Regions from separate parts of the Microbacterium meiriae genome, predicted to be linked through region 1. Evidence: predicted binding sites of a transcription regulator. Region 1 holds the regulator's gene; the other holds the start of a gene.

Region 1 (4,413 bases):
CATCCCGAGCATGACGTCGGCATTGCGGAGCGCGGCGACGGCCGCCGCCTGCGTCAGGGCGCTCAGGTGGTAGGGCAGGCGCACCAGACGCAGCGCGTCGATGAACGCGGGGTCGGCGGCGAGGTAGCCGACGCGGGCACCGGCGAAGGCGAAGGCCTTGCTCATGGTGCGGGAGACCGCCAGCCGCGGCCGGCCCTCCAGCAGAGTCAGTGCAGACGGGGCATCGCGCGGCGCGAACTCCTGATAGGCCTCGTCGACGATCACCACGCCACGGGCGGCGTCGTAGACGGCCTCCACCACGTCGAGCCCCAGCGGCGTGCCCGTCGGATTGTTCGGCGAGCAGAGGATCACGATGTCCGGGTCGGCCGCACGGACCTGCTCCGCCGCCTCCTCCGCGGTGACGGTGTAGTCCGGCTGCCGGGTGCCGGCGATCCACGACGCCCCTGTGCCCTTCGCGATGAGCGGGTACATCGAGTACGTCGGGCCGAAGCCGAATGCCGTGCGGCCCGGACCGCCGAAAGCCTGGAAGATGTGCTGCAGCACCTCGTTGGAGCCGTTTCCCGCCCAGATCTGCTCCGGCGTGAGGCCGTGACCCAGGTAGTCGGCGAAGGCCTCCCGCAGCGTCGTGAACTCACGATCCGGGTACCGGTTCACGTCCCGGATCGCCACGGCGATGTCATCGAGGATGTCGCTCGCGACCTCGTCGGGAACGGGATGCGTGTTCTCGTTCACGTTCAGAGCCACCGGCAGCGGGGCCTGGGGCGCGCCGTACGGGGTGAGTCCGCGCAGATCGTCGCGGAGCGGGAGATCGTTGAGGGAGAAGGTCACCCTTCCCATCTTAAGAGGAGCACGGAGAGCCGAGGTCATCGTGACGACCGGATCGGAAGACTCGGGCTCCGCGTCAGTCGGTGTAGCGGGCCGGGAGCGCGAGCTCCTGACCGACCTGCAGCTCGCCGCCGCGGAGGAGGTTCATACGGCTGATCTCACCGATGACCTCGCGGGGGTCGGCCTCGGGGGCGATGCTGCTCGCGATCGACCAGAGGGTATCGCCGGGCATGACCGTGACGGTCTCGACGGAGACGGCCGGTGCGTCCGCGCCGGAGGCGATCGCACTGCCCCCGCTGATGGCGGCGAAGGCGATGCCCGCTGCGAGCGGGACCGAGGCGAGCGCGAGCAGAGCGCGGCGGCCGCGTGCCGTGATCCGCAGCCGGGTGGCCGGACGGGCCGATGCCGGGAAGGCGGTCGCGGTGCTGAGGCTGATGCTGCTCATGTCTGCTCCTTACTGTCCCGGCGCCGGAGCCCGGGGAGGTTGGCGTAGCTTTCGCATCCGCGCCTCGGCCGGGAGCCGTGGATGCGAAGCTACGTTCCGAAGATATCTTCGAGTTCGAACATCTGTCAAGCTGTCTTCGAAACCGCGGCCCGCGAATCGCCCGACACGCTCGAACAGATCTTCCAGATCCGCGCTTTTCTCGGATACGGTTTCGATAAGGACACCCCACCACGGGCCACCGACATTCGAAGCGGCACGTCGGATCACGCAGTGAAGGAGCACCATGAGCGACACCTCAGCCCTCGAGTCCGAGGCGCCGCGCACCCGCCGTCGCAAGAGTCTCAGCCCGAAGCAGATGGCGATCCTCGAGGTCATCCAGGCCTCCATCGCACAGAACGGCTACCCGCCGAGCATGCGCGAGATCGGCGATGCCGTCGGACTCAAGTCGCTGTCCAGCGTCACGCACCAGCTCGGTCAGCTCGAGCTCAGCGGCTACCTGCGGCGCGACCCGGGCAAGACGCGCGCCATGGAGGTCCTCATCGACCTTCCCGGCACCGGTGCGGAGAACCCCGCGGATGTGGCGACCCCGGTCGGCGACGCCGCCCTGGTCCCGCTGGTCGGCCGCATCGCCGCCGGCGTGCCCATCACCGCCGATCAGCAGGTGGAGGAGATCTTCCCGCTCCCCCGGCAGCTCGTCGGCAAGGGCGACCTCTTCATGCTCAAGGTCTCCGGCGAGTCGATGATCGACGCCGCGATCTGCGACGGGGACTGGGTCGTGGTCCGGTCGCAGAACACCGCGGAGAACGGCGAGATCGTCGCCGCCATGCTCGACGGCGAGGCCACCGTCAAGGTACTTCGTCGTCGCGACGGCCACACCTGGCTGCTCCCCCGCAACTCCGCGTTCGAGCCGATCCTGGGCGACGAAGCCGTCGTGCTCGGCAAGGTCGTCGCGGTCATGCGCGCCGTCTGAGACACACGACGAAGGCCCTCCCGGTGCACCGGGAGGGCCTTCGTCGTCTCGCTGAGCAGGAGTGTCAGGCGGTGACCACCACGTCCTCGCGCACCCGGCGGGTGGCCTCGACGATGTTCCGCAGCGATGCGGTGGTCTCGGCGTAGCCGCGGGTCTTCAGGCCGCAGTCCGGGTTCACCCAGAGCTGACGGAGCGGGATCTCCTCGACCGCGCGACGCAGCAGGGACTCGACCTCCTCGACCGTCGGCACACGCGGCGAGTGGATGTCGTAGACACCGGGGCCGATGCCGTGGTCGAAGCCGACCTCGGCGATGTCCGCGACGACCTCCATGCGGCTGCGGGCCGCCTCGATCGACGTCACGTCGGCGTCGAGCGCACGGATCGCGTCGATCACGACGCCGAACTCCGAGTAACAGAGGTGGGTGTGCACCTGCGTGGCCGCCGCGGCACCGCCCGTCGCCAGACGGAACGAGGCGACGGACCAGTCCAGGTACGCGGGCTGGTCGGTCTGCTTCAGCGGCAGCAGCTCGCGTAGCGCCGGCTCGTCGACCTGGATCACCTGGATGCCCGCGGCCTCCAGATCGGCGATCTCGTCGCGGAGGGCGAGCGCGACCTGGTTCGCGGTCTCCCCCAGAGGCTGGTCGTCGCGGACGAAGGACCACGCGAGGATGGTGACCGGCCCCGTGAGCATGCCCTTCATGTGCTTCGCGGTGAGCGACTGGGCGTATGCCGACCAGGCGACCGTGATGGGCGCCGGGCGGGAGACATCGCCCCAGAGGATCGACGGACGCGTGGCTCGCGAGCCGTACGACTGCACCCAGCCGTGCTGCGTGACCGCGAAGCCGTCGAGGTGCTCTGCGAAGTACTGCACCATGTCGTTCCGCTCGGGTTCGCCGTGCACGAGGACGTCGAGGCCGAGGTCCTCCTGCAGGGAGACGACCGCGGCGACCTCACGGCGGAGGAACTCCTCGTAGTCGTCCTCGGGGATCTCGCCGCGGAGGAACTGCGCGCGTGCGCGGCGGATGTCGCCGGTCTGCGGGAAGGAGCCGATCGTCGTCAGGGGCAGCACCGGCAGGCCGAGGACATTCTGCGCCTCTTCCCGCTCCGCGTACGGAGCACGGGCGAAGTCGGCGTCGGTCAGCGCACGGGAACGCACCGCACCGTCGCGCACGCCGGGAGCGCTCAGGCGATCCTGCAGCGCAGCGGTCGCGGCGTCCAGCTCGGTCGCGATCGCCGTGCGCCCTTCGGACAGACCGCGGGCGAGGCTCACGACCTGCTGCACCTTCTGGTCCGCGAACGCGAGCCAGGAGACCAGGCGCTCGTCGAGCGCGGTCTCGTCCTGCACGTCGTGCGGCACGTGCAGCAGCGAGGTCGAGGTGGCCGCGGACACCGGAGCACCGAGCGCGCGGAGCGCCTCCAGGGAGTCGAGCGCCGCGGAGAGGTCGCCACGCCAGATGTTGTGACCGTCGATCACACCGCCGACGAGGGTCTTGCCCTCGAGGCCAGGCACCGCTTCCGGGACGGCACCGCGCACGAGGTCGACGGCGATCGCCTCGATGGGGGCCGCGGCCACGGTCCCGAACGTCTCGCCGAGGCTCGCATACGGGGCCGCGACGAGGATCGAGGGACGTTCCTCGGCGCTGCCCAGCACCGCGAGCGCGCGCTCCGCCGCCGAGGCGAGCTGCGCGGTCGTGGCCGGCAGCGACTCGCTGACGAGCGCGGGCTCGTCGAGCTGCACCCACTCGGCACCCGCGGCACGCAGGCGGGCGAGCAGATCGACGTAGACCGGCAGCACGTCCTCCAGACGCGAGAGCGGCTCGAAGCCCTCCGGCGCGTCGTCCGACGCCTTCGCGAGCGCCAGCAGCGTGACCGGTCCGACGACCACGGGACGCGTGACGAATCCGGCGGCCGCGGCCTCGGCGACCTCGCGCACCAGCCGGTCGCTGGCGAGGGAGAACACCGTCTCCGGACCGATCTCCGGCACGAGGTAGTGGTAGTTCGAGTCGAACCACTTCGTCATCTCCAGCGGCGCGCGCTCCCCCTCGCCGCGTGCGACGGTGAACAGTGCGGAGAGTCCGATCGTCCCGTCCGCCTCCCGCAGGTCGTCGAAGCGCGCGGGGATGGCGCCGACCGTGGCGGCGGCGTCGAGGACCTGGTCGTAGAACGAGAAGGA
Region 2 (4,413 bases), 830 kb from region 1:
ACCGGCCGAACGCGATCCGCTGGAGGCGCAGTACGACGGCCTGCCGGTCGTCGAAGCAGAGGGCGACGAAGACGCCTGGGGCCTGACGGGACGCGACTGATGGCGATTCCCCGACAGCTCCCCAACGCGATCACCGTGGCGCGCATCCCGCTCGCCGTGGTGTTCTTCGTGCTCCTGCTCGTCGGCGGGACATACGGTCTCACCGACCTCACCGTGCGCTGGATCGCCGCCGTCCTCTTCATCGTGGCCATCTCCACCGACTGGGTCGACGGCTATCTCGCCCGCCGGTACGACATCGTCAGCGACTTCGGGAAGCTGTGGGACCCGATCGCGGACAAGCTCCTCACCGGCGCGGGATTCGTGGGACTCGCCATCCTGGGCGAGGTCTCCTGGTGGATCGTCGCGGTGATCCTCGTGCGCGAGTGGGGCATCACCATCCATCGCCTGGTCGTCGCGAGCGAGCACGTGGTGGCGGCCGCCTGGATGGGCAAGATCAAGACAGCGTTCCAGGGCGTCGCTCTCGGGTGGGCCCTCCTGCCGTTGCATGTGTTCATCGGTCTCGGGCCCTGGACCGTCGTGACCACCGTCCTGATGGTCATCGTTCTGGTGCTCACCGTGGTCAGCGGCATCGACTACATCGTCGCGCAGGTCCGCGGCGCCCGTCAGAGCCGATGAGCGGTACGACGCCGACCGAGGCGCTGACCGCTCTGCGGGGGCGGGGCTGGACGCTCGGCGTCGCGGAGTCCCTCACCGGCGGGGCGGTGTCTGCGGCGCTCGTCGCGGTCCCTGGCGCCTCGGCGGTGCTTCTCGGCGGCGTCGTCGCCTACGCGACCCCGGTCAAGCACACCCTGCTCGCGGTCGATGCCGAGCTTCTGGAACGATACGGGCCGGTGCACGCGGAGGTCGCGCGGCAGATGGCCGCCGGTGTGCGAGAGGCTGTCGCGGTCGACGGGCGTCCGGCCGACGTCGGAGTGTCCACCACCGGGATCGCGGGACCGGAGTCTCCGGACGGCCAGCCTGTGGGTACCGTCCACATCGGAGTGGTGACGCCGACCGTGAGCCGCACCGAACAGTTCCGCTTCGGAGGCGACCGCGACGCGGTGCGGGCGCAGACGGTCGCGGCCGTCCTCGACGTGATGGCCGCCGCACTGCGGGAATAGGGACGTGCAGCGTCATGTTGATAGGGATGTGCTCACATTCAAACCACAGAGTGCAAGGGTAGATTCTGTGCAAGCCAGGAGGACTAGACTGGCCGTCTCTTCGGGGGAGACCCCGATCCATGAACTGCGGAGGAGGTTCCGATGATTCTTGTACGACAGGAGATCGGCGACGTGCTGAGGGACTTCCGTCTGCAGAAGGGGCGGACGCTCCGCCAGGTCGCGAGCAAGGCTTCGGTCGCTCTCGGTTACCTCAGTGAGGTCGAGCGCGGTCAGAAGGAGGCCTCGAGCGAGATCCTCGCCTCGGTGGCGGAGGCGCTCGACGTCCCCATCTCCACGATCATGCGCGAGGTCGGGGACCGCATCTCGGTCCTCGAGGGTATCCAGGTCTTCCCGGACGTCGTTCCGGACGACCTGGTCGCGTCCGTGGAACCCGAGCTCTCGCTCCGCTGAGTCCCGGAGATCCCTTCTATGCGACGCAGTGAGTTCCTGCGCGCCGTCGATGCCGAGTTCCACGCCCGAGCATCTTCTCTGGTGAACGACCTCGTGCTGTCCGGGATGGACGGGCGCACCGCGCTTGAAGCGCTCGACGCCGGGGTGCCGCCGCGGGACATCTGGTTGGCGCTCTGCGCGGACATGGACGTCCCGGAGTCGCGCCGTCACGGCGTCGGGCGCCTGGAGCCGCGAGGGCGATGACGGTCACGTCCCGGTGTGCGGATGTCCGACACGCCGGTCCCGGCGTGGTGTCGAAAATCTGTTCGAAGCGGGCGTAGTCTTCTGCACAAGTGGTCAGACGGATCTGATCCCCACGATCCCCGGCTCCTGCGACCGAATGTCGGAGGCCCGCCGTACCGTGAGGGCCAGGCTGAAAAGCCATACGCCTTGTCGGAGAGTTCCTTCCAGCCGGAAGAGCCGCGACAGCCTACAGGCGGCAGCACACGCGCAGAAGGAGCACACCATGCCATCACCCGCCGACCGCGAGAAGTCCCTCGAGACAGCCCTCGCTCAGATCGACCGCCAGTTCGGAAAGGGCTCGGTCATGCGGCTGGGCAGCGACGAGCGCGCCCCTGTGGCCGTCATCCCCACCGGCTCCATCGCCCTTGACGTCGCTCTCGGCGTGGGAGGTCTGCCGCGTGGACGCATCGTCGAGATCTACGGCCCGGAGTCCTCGGGTAAGACGACGCTGACGCTGCACGCCATCGCGAACGCCCAGCGGGCCGGCGGCATCGCGGCGTTCATCGACGCCGAGCACGCCCTCGACCCCGACTACGCCGCGAAGCTCGGCGTCGACATCGACGCCCTTCTCGTCTCGCAGCCCGACACGGGTGAGCAGGCGCTGGAGATCGCCGACATGCTGGTGCGCTCCGGAGCCATCGACCTCATCGTCATCGACTCGGTGGCAGCGCTCGTGCCCCGTGCCGAGATCGAGGGCGAGATGGGTGACTCGCACGTGGGTCTGCAGGCGCGACTCATGTCGCAGGCCCTTCGTAAGCTCACCGGTGGGCTGAACCAGACCAACACCACCATGATCTTCATCAACCAGCTGCGCGAGAAGATCGGCGTCTTCTTCGGTTCTCCCGAGACCACCGCCGGTGGTAAGGCGCTGAAGTTCTACGCGTCGGTCCGCATGGACATCCGTCGTATCGAGACGCTGAAGGACGGAACCGACGCCGTCGGAAACCGCACCAGGGTCAAGGTCGTGAAGAACAAGATGGCCCCGCCCTTCAAGCAGGCGGAGTTCGACATCCTCTACGGCGTCGGCATCTCCCGCGAGGGCAGCCTGATCGACTTCGGCGTCGAGCACGGCATCGTCAAGAAGTCCGGGTCGTGGTACACCTACGACGGCGATCAGCTCGGCCAGGGCAAGGAGAACGCGCGGACGTTCCTGCTCAACAACGCGGACATCGCGTTGGCGATCGAGAGCCAGATCAAGCAGAAGCTCGGTATCGGCGGCCCGGCCGCGGCTCCGGGTGCTGATGAGCTGGCCGAGCGTCGCCCGGCCTGATGAGTGACCAGCGTGGGGGCGATTCCGAGCGGATCGCCCCCATCATCCCTCTCTTCGGCGGCCCCGCGCGTGCCGAGCGCCCGGCGGATGACGGTGCGAGCGGCGCGTCGCCCGGTCGGCACGGCCGGTCGGCGCCGTCTACGGACGCTGCGGGACTCTGGCGGTCGACCTGGGACGATCCCGCGACAGCGGGGAAGCGGACTGCTGACGACGACGGTTCTCCCAGCGCACGTCATCCCGCACGCGGGACCGCGGGTGCGAAGAAGACCAGGCTGCGTGCACTGGGTGACACGTCCCGGTCGGACGGTGGGGGAGAGGCCGGCGAGAGCGCGCCCTCCGCGGAGGAGGTCCGCACCACGGCGGAGGAGTCGTTGGTGCGGAAGCTCCGTACGCGATCGCTGTCCGTCTCCGAAGCGCGGCTGGTGCTGAAGGGCCATGGGCTCGCCGCAGACGCGATCGAAGACGTCATCGACGACTTCATGCGGCGAGGCTATCTCGACGATGCGGTACTCGCCGAGCTCCTCGTCACGGCCGGGGTCGAGCGCAAGGGCCAGGGTCGGGTCGCGCTGTCCCGGGCGCTGGCACAGCGGGGTATCCCTCGCGAGGTCATCGATGCCGCTCTCGACGAGCTCCCGGACGATGACGCGGAGCGGGCGCTGGAGTTCGCACGGACCAAAGCGCGCTCGATGAGCCGCCTCGATCCCGACGCGGCACTACGGCGATTGGTCGGGCAGCTGTCGCGCCGCGGATACGCCGGTTCCGTCGCCATGAACGCCGCGAAGACGGCGCTGCGGGAGGCGTCTTTCGGTAGCGGCGTCTCCGGCGTCCGGTTCGTGGATTCCGACTGACAGCCGCACGCGGTCGCCTCTCGGTGACGCTCGTACAATGGGAACATCATGACTATCCCCCGCAGCGAACCGACGATCATCAGCGCGTCGTCAGCGGCCGTCGACGATGACGGGCGCCAGCGATCGTACGAAGTGCGCACGTTCGGTTGTCAGATGAACGTGCACGACTCCGAGCGCCTGTCAGGGTCTCTGGAGAGTGCCGGCTACATCCGTGCCGACGCCGGGACCGAGGCCGACGTGGTGATCATCAACACCTGCGCCGTGCGGGACAACGCTGCCGGCAAGCTCTACGGAACGCTCGGCCATCTGGCTGCCGTGAAGCGGCGCAAGGCCGGTATGCAGATCGCGGTCGGCGGCTGCCTCGCGCAGATGGACAAGCAGGCCGTGCTCGACAAGGCACCCT

Evidence for each region. The regulator LexA, encoded in region 1, represses DNA repair genes until DNA is damaged. The targets are predictions, from matches to a motif close to TCGAACANNTGTTCGA.
Region 2: recA (recombinase RecA) is a predicted target of LexA. The motif match lies at 1,904-1,919, and genes of this name have one in related genera.

What each region holds. Positions count from the first base shown of each region.
Region 1 covers NZ_CP133984.1:2,380,332-2,384,744, forward strand. The annotation lists gene RI211_RS11470 (histidinol-phosphate transaminase) at 1-837, opposite strand, end outside; gene RI211_RS11475 (LysM peptidoglycan-binding domain-containing protein) at 902-1,270, opposite strand; gene lexA (transcriptional repressor LexA) at 1,554-2,240, shown strand; gene metE (5-methyltetrahydropteroyltriglutamate--homocysteine S-methyltransferase) at 2,305-4,413, opposite strand, start outside.
Region 2 covers NZ_CP133984.1:1,546,279-1,550,691, forward strand. The annotation lists gene RI211_RS07295 (FtsK/SpoIIIE family DNA translocase) at 1-100, shown strand, start outside; gene pgsA (CDP-diacylglycerol--glycerol-3-phosphate 3-phosphatidyltransferase) at 100-675, shown strand; gene RI211_RS07305 (CinA family protein) at 672-1,160, shown strand; gene RI211_RS07310 (helix-turn-helix domain-containing protein) at 1,302-1,610, shown strand; gene RI211_RS07315 (DUF3046 domain-containing protein) at 1,629-1,853, shown strand; gene recA (recombinase RecA) at 2,116-3,162, shown strand; gene RI211_RS07325 (regulatory protein RecX) at 3,162-4,010, shown strand; gene miaB (tRNA (N6-isopentenyl adenosine(37)-C2)-methylthiotransferase MiaB) at 4,059-4,413, shown strand, end outside.